3 regions of the Paenibacillus tianjinensis genome follow, and region 1 is predicted to be linked to each of the others. Evidence: riboswitches for the same ligand, from Rfam matches in the RefSeq annotation. Region 1 holds a riboswitch; each other region holds the start of a gene.
What was found. Region 1 has a riboswitch for thiamine pyrophosphate ahead of JRJ22_RS11500 (ABC transporter ATP-binding protein). Riboswitches for the same ligand answer to the same signal wherever they lie in the genome.
Positions count from the first base shown of each region.

Region 2: linked by a shared signal. The riboswitch ahead of thiC (phosphomethylpyrimidine synthase ThiC) and the one ahead of JRJ22_RS11500 (ABC transporter ATP-binding protein) in region 1 are both predicted to bind thiamine pyrophosphate.
Region 3: linked by a shared signal. The riboswitch ahead of JRJ22_RS08915 (thiamine phosphate synthase) and the one ahead of JRJ22_RS11500 (ABC transporter ATP-binding protein) in region 1 are both predicted to bind thiamine pyrophosphate.

Region 1 is NZ_CP070969.1:2,614,488-2,617,763, reverse strand. Features, by position in the region: gene JRJ22_RS11510 (DHA2 family efflux MFS transporter permease subunit) at 1-819, opposite strand, end outside; gene JRJ22_RS11505 (TetR/AcrR family transcriptional regulator) at 1,002-1,628, shown strand; TPP riboswitch at 1,699-1,801, shown strand; gene JRJ22_RS11500 (ABC transporter ATP-binding protein) at 1,919-2,689, shown strand; gene JRJ22_RS11495 (ABC transporter permease) at 2,676-3,276, shown strand, end outside.
Region 2 is NZ_CP070969.1:166,810-170,085, reverse strand. Features, by position in the region: gene JRJ22_RS00845 (DUF1858 domain-containing protein) at 1-181, opposite strand, end outside; gene thiC (phosphomethylpyrimidine synthase ThiC) at 370-2,055, opposite strand; TPP riboswitch at 2,176-2,282, opposite strand; gene trxB (thioredoxin-disulfide reductase) at 2,358-3,276, opposite strand, start outside.
Region 3 is NZ_CP070969.1:2,070,708-2,073,983, reverse strand. Features, by position in the region: gene JRJ22_RS08925 (thiazole synthase) at 1-566, opposite strand, end outside; gene thiS (sulfur carrier protein ThiS) at 667-870, opposite strand; gene JRJ22_RS08915 (thiamine phosphate synthase) at 867-1,478, opposite strand; TPP riboswitch at 1,616-1,717, opposite strand; gene JRJ22_RS08910 (SDR family oxidoreductase) at 1,779-2,648, opposite strand; gene JRJ22_RS08905 (NUDIX hydrolase) at 2,881-3,276, shown strand, end outside.

The DNA.
Region 1 (3,276 bases):
TGTACTGAAATCAATGGAGCGAAGAATGCGCAGCTCCAGCAGCGGAGTTGTCGAGCGCAGCTCCGTAATTACAAAAGCAATCAGAGCCACCGCACCCAGCGCCAAGCCGATGAGGGTTTTGTCTGAAGTCCAGCTCTCAGCACCTTGGCTGACCCCGTAAGTCAGTGAAGCAAACGCCAGCGGTCCAAGCAGCATCCCCAGCTTATCCATGCCAGGAACTTGCCCGCGCTGCGAATTCGGCAGCTTCCGCAGGCCGATCAGCACGCAGATGATGCCGATCGGAATATTAATCAGAAAGATCCAGCGCCAGGAATGATACTGCACCAGCCAGCCGGACAATACAGGCCCGATTGCCGGAGCGAACAGCACCGGAATCCCCATAATCCCCATTACAATGCCTACTTTGCTCTTCGGAGCCAGTCTGTATACATAAGCCATCCCCACCGGGAGAACACAGCCCCCGCCGAGTCCCTGCAGCACCCGGAAGGCAATCAGCCATTCCGCACTGCTGGGGGTTGCACACAGAATCGATCCTATCGTAAATACAACCACTGCCGTCAAAAAAACAGTTTTGGCCCCGAAACGGTCGGACAACCAGCCCGAAAGCGGGATGACCGAAGCCTGTGCCAGCATATACCCGGTCACGATCCATTGCAGCGTCGTTAAATTCGTATGAAAATCCTTAACCAGGGTGGACAGCGCCACATTCATCGCTGTACTGTCGAGTACAACCATAAAAACACCGGCTATAATGGCCAGCAGCGGAACCAGAATACTGGTTAACCGAAACTCAGCATCCTGCTTTAGTGCACCTTCCATGCTTCTTCTCCTCCTAATGTTGTGCTGCGGCGAGATCATTGACCGCGGCACAGCTTTATCTATATAATTGCTAAGCGGACAATTGTCCGTTGATCCACAATTAGTCTACGGACAATTGTCCGCTGTGTCAAATGAATCTTTCGGCACTACAAATAAATTAGTGTTCCCTGAAAGGAAAGATTATGAAACCTTTAGATCCGAATCCCGTTTCAAACACGGAAAAAAATAGTCAAGATCCTTATGTCCAGCGTATCCTGGAGGCAGCACGGGAGCTGTTTATAGCCAGCGGTCTGGAAGCCGTCAGCATGCACGCCATCGCCAAGCGGGCTGGCATCGGGCAAGGCTCCCTCTACCGCCGTTTTTCGGACAAAGGTGAAATTTGTTCTATGCTGCTGCGGGACAGTACGGAGCGGTTTCTGACCGGCCTGGAGCATGAGCTAGCGTTCCCGGAATCCGGTTCTGATGCACTTGGCCACTTAAGGAGCAGCATAGGCCGGATTGTCGATTTCATTGAGCAGCATGCTGAGCTGCTTCAGCTGATCAAATCGGAGTTCACCGGTAAAAAACAGCTTACCCAGTTTGAGCATCCTTTCTTCCGGCGGCTGAACGATTTTCTGAAGGAGCTGTTAAGGCGTGCCGCTGCTTCCGGTGAGATCCCTGCAATTGATCCCCAGTTCACCGCAACAGCACTGATTGCCGTGCTCAGCCCCGATTTGTATCTTTTTCAACAAAAGCAATACGGCTCTACCAAAGAGCAAATTACAGCGGGAATCCTGGCGTTGTTCGTGGGCGGTCTTCAACCGCTTTAAGGAAGACTATCTTTACAATCCGCTAAGTTATGGTATATTAATTAGCAATTACGAATTGAATATTGACCTGTTTTTTCACTAGGGGAGTCGGCCGACTGAGACGGAGTTTATGCTCCGGACCCTTGGAACCTGATCTGGATCATACCAGCGGAGGGAAGTGGAGCAGAAATGATCAGCGTTGCGTTATCCCTGCCAACGATTTGAAACTTTCAGACCCATACATTTCCTCCGGAAATGTATGGGTCTTCTTGCGTTTACTGCACTTCGTAATTTAAGGAGGTATACAAGCAGTGCTGCTCTCCATTACTGATCTTCAATTTTCTTTTGCCGCTGCCCATGGCCAGCCGATATTCTCAAAGCTCTCTATGGAAGTATATCAGGGGGAGTTCATCTCGGTAGTCGGCGCGAGCGGCTGCGGCAAAAGCACCCTGTTCAAAATCATCGCCGGCCTGCTGGAACCCGCAGCCGGAGATATCCGGATCAGCGGCCTGCCGCCCTTAAACGCCGCTACGCGCCTGGGTAAGATCGGCTATATGCCGCAGCAGGATCTGCTGCTGCCCTGGAGAACAGTTTTGGACAATTGTCTGCTTCCCTGGGAGCTGAGGCGAAACAGCAGCAAAGAGGATGCGGTGCAGCAGATCCGCGGTCTGCTGCACCGCTTCGGCCTCGCCGGTACGGAAGCGGCCTACCCGCAGGAGCTGTCCGGCGGAATGCGGCAGCGGGTTGCGCTGCTGCGGACACTGGCCGCAGGAAATGACCTGCTGCTGCTGGATGAGCCCTTTGGCGCTTTGGATGCCATCACCAAACGCGAGCTGCACCGCTGGCTGCTGGAGCTGTGGGGCGGGCTTGGTAAAACCGTGCTGTTCATCACGCACGATCTGGAAGAAGCGCTGCTGCTTAGCGACCGGATCTATCTGATGTCTGGCGGCAGCGGTGAAGGACTGCACGAAATGACCGTTGATCTGCCGAGACCCAGACATTATCAACTAAACTATCAACCGCAGTTCATAGTCCTGCGGGAAGAACTGGAGCGGAGACTGCATGAGAGTGTCCACCATTAACAGGCTGCTCAGGAATTATGGCCCTGCCGCCCTGCTAGTCCTATTGGTGCTCCTGGTCTGGGAAGCGGCCGTGCGTTTGGGCCATTTCCCTCCCTTCATCCTTCCTGCCCCGTCCTCGGTCTGGACCGCGCTAGTGGAGCAGCGCTCCCTGCTGTTCGGTCTGCATTTGCCGGTAACACTCCAGGAAACGCTGCTTGGATTCGCAGCATCTGTGGTCTGCGGAACTCTGCTTGGAATCTCGATGCACCTGTCCCGGCCGTTGGCAAAAGCGGTTTATCCTTTGCTTATTGTCAGCCAGACGATTCCGCTGATCGCCCTTTCACCTATTTTTATTATGTGGTTCGGCTACACACTCGGTGGCAAGGTGGCGGTCGTCTTCTTAACAGCTTTCTTTCCGGTCGTTGTCGGTACATACGATGGCCTGCATAAAAGCGGTGAGCAATACCGGGAGCTGCTGCTTACACTCGGTGCGAACCGCCGCCAGCTGCTAGTCAAGATACAAATCCCGCTGGCTATGCCTGCATTCTTCTCCGGGCTTAAGCTATCCATCGTCTACTGTGTCATTGGCGCCACAATCGGCGAATGGC
Region 2 (3,276 bases), 2.4 Mb from region 1:
TATCCGGGTCCATTCTCCGCAGCTTAATTCCCTTCGACAGGGTCATGAACCGGCCTGCTGTCTGCAGCATCCCCGGCTTCGCAATATCATGAAACCCCAGCTCCACCATAATGCCGGTAACCTCAGGATGCCGGCTTACCAGCTCGAATATGGATTCATCCATTCTCAGCACTTTGTTCATGTGTACCATTCCTTTTTTAGTGAGAATTCTTCTCAACAACAGCTTAGCATAGGCCATACAAGACAATAGTGATTGCAATCACTAAGTATAAAAAGAAGCTTCCCAGCCTCTGAACCACAACTCCGGACAAAAAAAGGCCGTCTCCCTCAGCCTTTTACAGCCTGGGAGACAGCCTAGTATTTCACCTGTTAGGTGAGCTGGTTCATTGATTCTTGAATGCCGTGGGAAATCCGCATGCTGCAGAAGTTCGGACCGCACATCGAACAGAAATGCGCCGTCTTGGCCCCTTCTGCGGGAAGAGTCGCATCGTGATACTCCAGTGCCCGCTCCGGATCGAGCGCCAGATGGAACTGGTCGCGCCAGCGGAATTCAAACCGTGCTTTGGACAGCGCATTGTCACGGTCCTGGGCACCCGGATGCCCTTTGGCCAGATCGGCTGCATGGGCAGCGATTTTGTAGGTAATCACACCTTCGCGCACATCATTTTTATCAGGGAGTCCCAGATGCTCTTTGGGGGTCACATAACAGAGCATCGCCGTTCCGAACCAGCCGATCATGGCAGCGCCAATTGCTGAGGTGATATGGTCATAGCCTGGAGCAATATCCGTGGTTAACGGGCCCAGTGTATAAAAAGGGGCTTCCCGGCAGATGTCCAGCTGTTTATCCATGTTTTCCTTGATTTTATGCATTGGCACATGCCCGGGACCCTCCACCATAACCTGAACATCATGCTTCCAGGCAATTTCCGTAAGCTCTCCCAGCGTTTCCAGCTCAGCAAACTGGGCTTCGTCATTGGCATCGGCAATCGATCCCGGCCGCAGTCCGTCGCCCAGCGAAATGGCGATATCGTAGGTCTTCATAATTTCACAAATGTCCTCGAAATGCGTATATAAGAAACTCTCCTGATGATGGGCAAGACACCAGGCGGCCATAATGGACCCGCCCCGGGAGACAATCCCGGTCATTCGTCCGGCCGTAAGCGGAATATAGCGCAGCAGCACTCCGGCATGAATGGTAAAGTAGTCCACACCCTGCTCCGCCTGTTCAATGAGGGTGTCGCGGTATATCTCCCAGGTCAGATTTTCAGCCTTACCGTTTACCTTTTCAAGTGCCTGGTAAATTGGAACGGTGCCGATCGGTACTGGAGAATTGCGGATAATCCATTCACGGGTGGCATGAATTTTTTTACCGGTGGAGAGATCCATTATGGTGTCTGCCCCCCAGCGGGTGGCCCATCTCATTTTCTCCACTTCCTCTTCGATAGAGGATGATACTGCTGAATTGCCGATATTGGCGTTAATCTTCACCAGGAAATTACGGCCGATGATCATCGGCTCACTTTCCGGGTGGTTGAGATTAGCAGGTATGATTGCACGCCCGGCAGCTACCTCGTCTCTCACAAATTCAGGACTCATGTTCTCGCGGATCGCAATATATTCCATCTCCGGGGTAATGATTCCCTTCCGTGCATAATGCAGCTGGGTTACATTGGTACCTGGACGCGCTCTTAAAGGCCGCCGCTGCAATCCCGGAAAGGTCTCTGTCACGCAGGCCGCGGCATTTCCTTTTCCCTCATCCTGCGGGGCTGCTCCCTCGTACTCCTCCGAATCGCCGCGTTCTGCAATCCAGGCTAACCGGTGAGGCGGCAGGCCTTTCCGTATATCCGTTTGTTCAAAGTCATCGGTATATAGCCCGCTCGTATCGTACACACGCACTGGCGCATTCATTTCTTCGCCGGCGCTTCCCCTTGTAGGGGTAAGACTAATCTCACGCATCGGGACTTGGATGTCCGGGCGTGAACCCTCTACATAAACTTTACGGCTCCCCGGAAATACCGAAAGATTTACGTTTTCCTGCTTCACTGTTCCTGCCATTGTTTCTCCTCCTCAGATTGGTGTGTTCACACGTGGTCTTTGAATAAGAATATGCAGCAAAAAAGCCGCTCCACCTGGAGCGGCTTTATCTGGGAACAGCCAAAGAAGGCTATACGAAATAAAAGTCCGGCTCCACTTTCCTACGCTGGTATGATCCAGATCAGGTTCAAGGGTCCGGAAATTCACTTTCTCCGTCTCAGCCAATTCAGGCTCCCCTAGTGGGCATCTTATTAAATTACATTAAATCTACTCTACCCGGATATACTCTGTCAACGGCTGGATGTAAAGGCGAGGGTTCATCCTCATTTATCCAGCGTTTCACTCCAATCATGCACCATGGTGCCTTCCAGGAACTTCTCGGCATCCATAGCTGCCATGCATCCGGTTCCGGCTGCAGAGATCGCCTGACGGTAACGGGTATCCTGCACGTCTCCGCAAGCAAAGACGCCCGGAATGTTCGTTTCGGTCGTGCCCGGGTTGACGACAATGTACCCGTTAGCATCCGTCGTAATCTGTCCGCCCAGGAATGCCGTGTTCGGTGTGTGCCCGATTGCCACGAACACACCATCCGCTTCCAGCAGTTCTTCCAGACCTGTCTCATTGTTGCGCACAGTCAGCCCTTTGACTCCCGTGTCGCTAACGGTCACTTCCAGCGGTGTACGGTTAAGCGCCCAGGCCACCTTGCTGTTCTCACGCGCCCGGTCCTGCATAATCTTCGAAGCGCGCAGCTCCTCGCGGCGGTGCACCAGGGTTACACTTGAGGCAAAGCGGGTCAGGAAGCTGGCTTCCTCCATCGCGGAGTCTCCGCCGCCGACAACAATAATTTTCTTGCCGCGGAAAAAGAAGCCGTCACAGGTAGCGCATGTGCTGACCCCGCGCCCCACATTCTCCTGCTCGCCGGGGATACCCAGATATCTTGCCGAAGCCCCGGTAGAGATAATAACCGACTCTGCCTCCAGTACACCAAGCCCATCCACGGTTACTTTGAAAGGCCGCTGCGAGAAATCCACAGAATCGACCCAGCCGTTCTTAAACTCTGCACCGAAACGTTCAGCCTGCTTGCGCATGTTGTCCATCAGGTCGGGTCCAAGAATGCCTTCAGGAAAGCCCGGAAAGTTCTCCACTTCTGTCGTCGTTGTTAGTTGTCCTCCCGGCTGCAAGCCTTCAATTACGAGCGGGTTAAGGTTGGCACGTGCCAAATAAATTGCGGCAGTCAGCCCT
Region 3 (3,276 bases), 540 kb from region 1:
GAGGGTCTGCCGATTCCGGCATCTACAATAATGGGAAGATCCACCTCTGAAATCAGAATGCGCAACAGCTCTTTGGTCTGCAAGCCGCGATTCGAGCCGATTGGAGCCCCCAGCGGCATAATGGCTGCGGCGCCGGCTGCCTTCATCCGCAGTGCAGCGGACAGATCCGGACTCATATAAGGAAGCACCACGAAGCCCTCGGCGGCGAGTATTTCTGTAGCGCGGATGGTTTCGCTATTATCAGGCAGCAGATACTTCTGGTCGCTGATCACCTCAATTTTCACCCAGTTGCCGAGACCGGCTGCTCTGGCCAGTCTGGCTATGCGGACGGCCTCTTCTGCAGTGCGTGCGCCGGAGGTATTGGGAAGCAGCGTCATCTGGGAAGGAATATAATTCATAATATTCTCTTGGCTCTGCGGATCAACCCGGCGCAGGGCTACTGTAATTACCTGTGAGCCTGACGATGCTACAACCTCAGGGATCAGCGTATTACGGCTGTATTTACCGGTTCCTATAAACAAGCGGCTGGTTAATGGAATACCGCCGAGTACAAAAGGATCTGACATGGGGTTCGCCTCCTGATATGAAATATATTAAATAAATTGAACTTGCTGATTGAAGGGCGGAACACCGGACAATTACTGCCGGGAGAAAGATAATGTGTCCTCAGCCCCCGCCGACAAAATGAACAAGCTCAATCCGGTCGCCTTCTCCTAGCGCAGTGTTTATGTAATGATCTTTGCCAACAATGTCACCGTTCAGCTCTACAATGACCAGCCGTTTGTTCCATTGCGGCAGGCTCAGCAGATCAGCCACAGTCCGGCAGTCGTCCGCAAATTCTCCGGGTTTGCCGTTGATAATTAGCTTCATGCCCCCTCACCTCCTTTATCTTCAGCCTGTATAACTGCTCTCCTATAGGCACGTATGGCAGCCAGCGGGTCATCCGCACTGCAAATGCCGGACATTACTGCAATGCCAGCCGCCCCCTGCCGGAGGACTAATCCGGTATTGGCCGGTGTAATCCCGCCGATCGCGATCAGCGGAATACCGCACACACGCACAGCATCCGCCAGCTGTGCAAGGCCACGCTCCTGCTGGCCCGGCTTGCAGACCGAAGGAAACACATGCCCGAACAGGCAGAAATCAGCCCCCTGCCTGCCTGCTTCCTCCGCCTCCTGCACAGAATGCACTGACTTTCCCAGCCGCAGTACGGGAGCAGCGGCACGTGCGGCAGATAGCGGAAGGCTGTGCCAGGCCAGCTGAACACCAGCCGCTCCGGCCGCCAGCGCAACATCCACCCGGTCATTGATGACCAGCTTGGATGATGGAACCCCCGCCAGTAGGAGCTTTCCGGTCATGTCCAGCAGCTCCCGGGCGGACCGCTGCTTTTCCCGCAGATGAATAAAGTCCAGCTGCGGATGAATAGCGGCCGCCATTGCCGCAAAGTGAGCCGCATCCAGCCTCCCGTCCGAAATCAAATGAATTTCAGCCAGCTTTAGTCACCTTCCTTCCCCCTTGATAACACCAAACGCAAAAAAAACTGCCCCCGCAATAGGAGGCAGTCATAAATGTATACAGAAATACGGGCTGAGCTTCTAAACCCGCTGCGCTGCAGTCAATTCATTCTCCACTTTCCTACGCTGGTATAAACCAGATCAGGTTCAAAGGGTCCGAACCGTAAGTTCGTCTCAGCCTCGCGGCACCCCTAGTGACAATTTCATATGCTGTTTGCTAACGTGGTCTATATTAACATAATATTCCTACAAAAAGCTAGCCTGTCAGCCGTTAATAATTTCGCCGCCATTCACATGAATAACTTGGCCGCTTACATAGGATGAATCGCTGGAAGCCAGATACACATAGGCTGGTGCCAGCTCCTCCGGCTGTCCCGGACGCTTCATCGGCTGTGTGCCGCCGAACTCACTGACCTTCTTCGCGTCAAAGGTGGATGGAATCAGCGGTGTCCAGATCGGGCCCGGAGCTACAGCATTGACTCTGATGCCTTTATCCGCCAGATTCATTGACAGTGAGCGGGTAAAGCTGAGAATCGCTCCCTTGGTGGAAGAATAGTCCAGCAGCTGAGGGCTCCCCCTGTAAGCCGTAATGGAAGTCGTGTTAATGATCGTGGACCCTTTTTTGAGATGAGGCATGGCCGCTTTGGTCAGATAGAACATCGAAAAGATATTCGTGCGGAAGGTCCGCTCCAGCTGTTCAGCAGTGATGTCCTCAATCTTATCCTGCGGATGCTGCTCGGCGGCATTGTTGATCAGGATATCCAGCTTGCCGAGCCCCTCCACCGTCTTGTTGATCAGATCCTGACAGAAGGCTTCTACGCCGATATCGCCGGCAATCAGGATACACTTTCGTCCTTCCTGTTCCACCTGTCTTTTGGTTTCCTCGGCGTCGCTGTGTTCGTTCAGATAGGAAATAACGACATCCGCACCCTCCTTGGCAAAATGCACGGCAACCGCACGTCCGATTCCGCTGTCTCCACCGGTTATAAGGGCAGCTTTACCCAGCAGCTTGCCTGCTGCTTTATAGGCTGATGTCTCAAATTCAGGCAGCGGGTTCATTTGACTTTCAATTCCCGGCTGGCGGTCCTGCTCCTGCGGAGGCAGGGTTTTTTGTGGCTGTTTGTTATCTGGCATGATCCATTCTCCTTTCGCTTTTACACATGGATGGTAAATTTCATCATCTTAGGATGGCTCAGGATGGGGAGGTTATGCACTATACTGGACTTAGGTACAAAATGGCTTTACGATATGTTACTTACCACAGTTAAGCGGCGGTCAAACGAAAATACTGTCGTTTTTCACGCGGAAGCTTTATATACTGAAGAATAGACTGTATCAGATAGTAGCAATGAGGGAGGTGTGCTGCATGACTAAAAATAACCGTAATATTATCGTCGCTGTCAAAGGTGTCATCATCAACGAAGGAAAAATCCTGCTGGTCCAGCGTGCGTCTGCAGATGCTGTAGGCGGGGGCACCTGGGAGTGCGCCGGTGGAAAAATAGAGTTCGGAGAAGGCCTGGAGGCCGCTCTGGTAAGAGAAATTAAGGAGGAGACCGGTTTAACGGTCACTGTGGATAATCTGCTGTATGCGGCATCCTTCTTAACCGATCCAGCGAGGCAGGTTATAATTATCACCTATCTATGCCGCAGTGCGGAACAGGTCATCCGGCTGTCAGAAGAGCATACCGACTACAGATGGTGTACAAAGGACCTGCTCCGCGGTCTGCTGCCGCCGCAGATTTTTGCCGAATTCGTGAAGTAT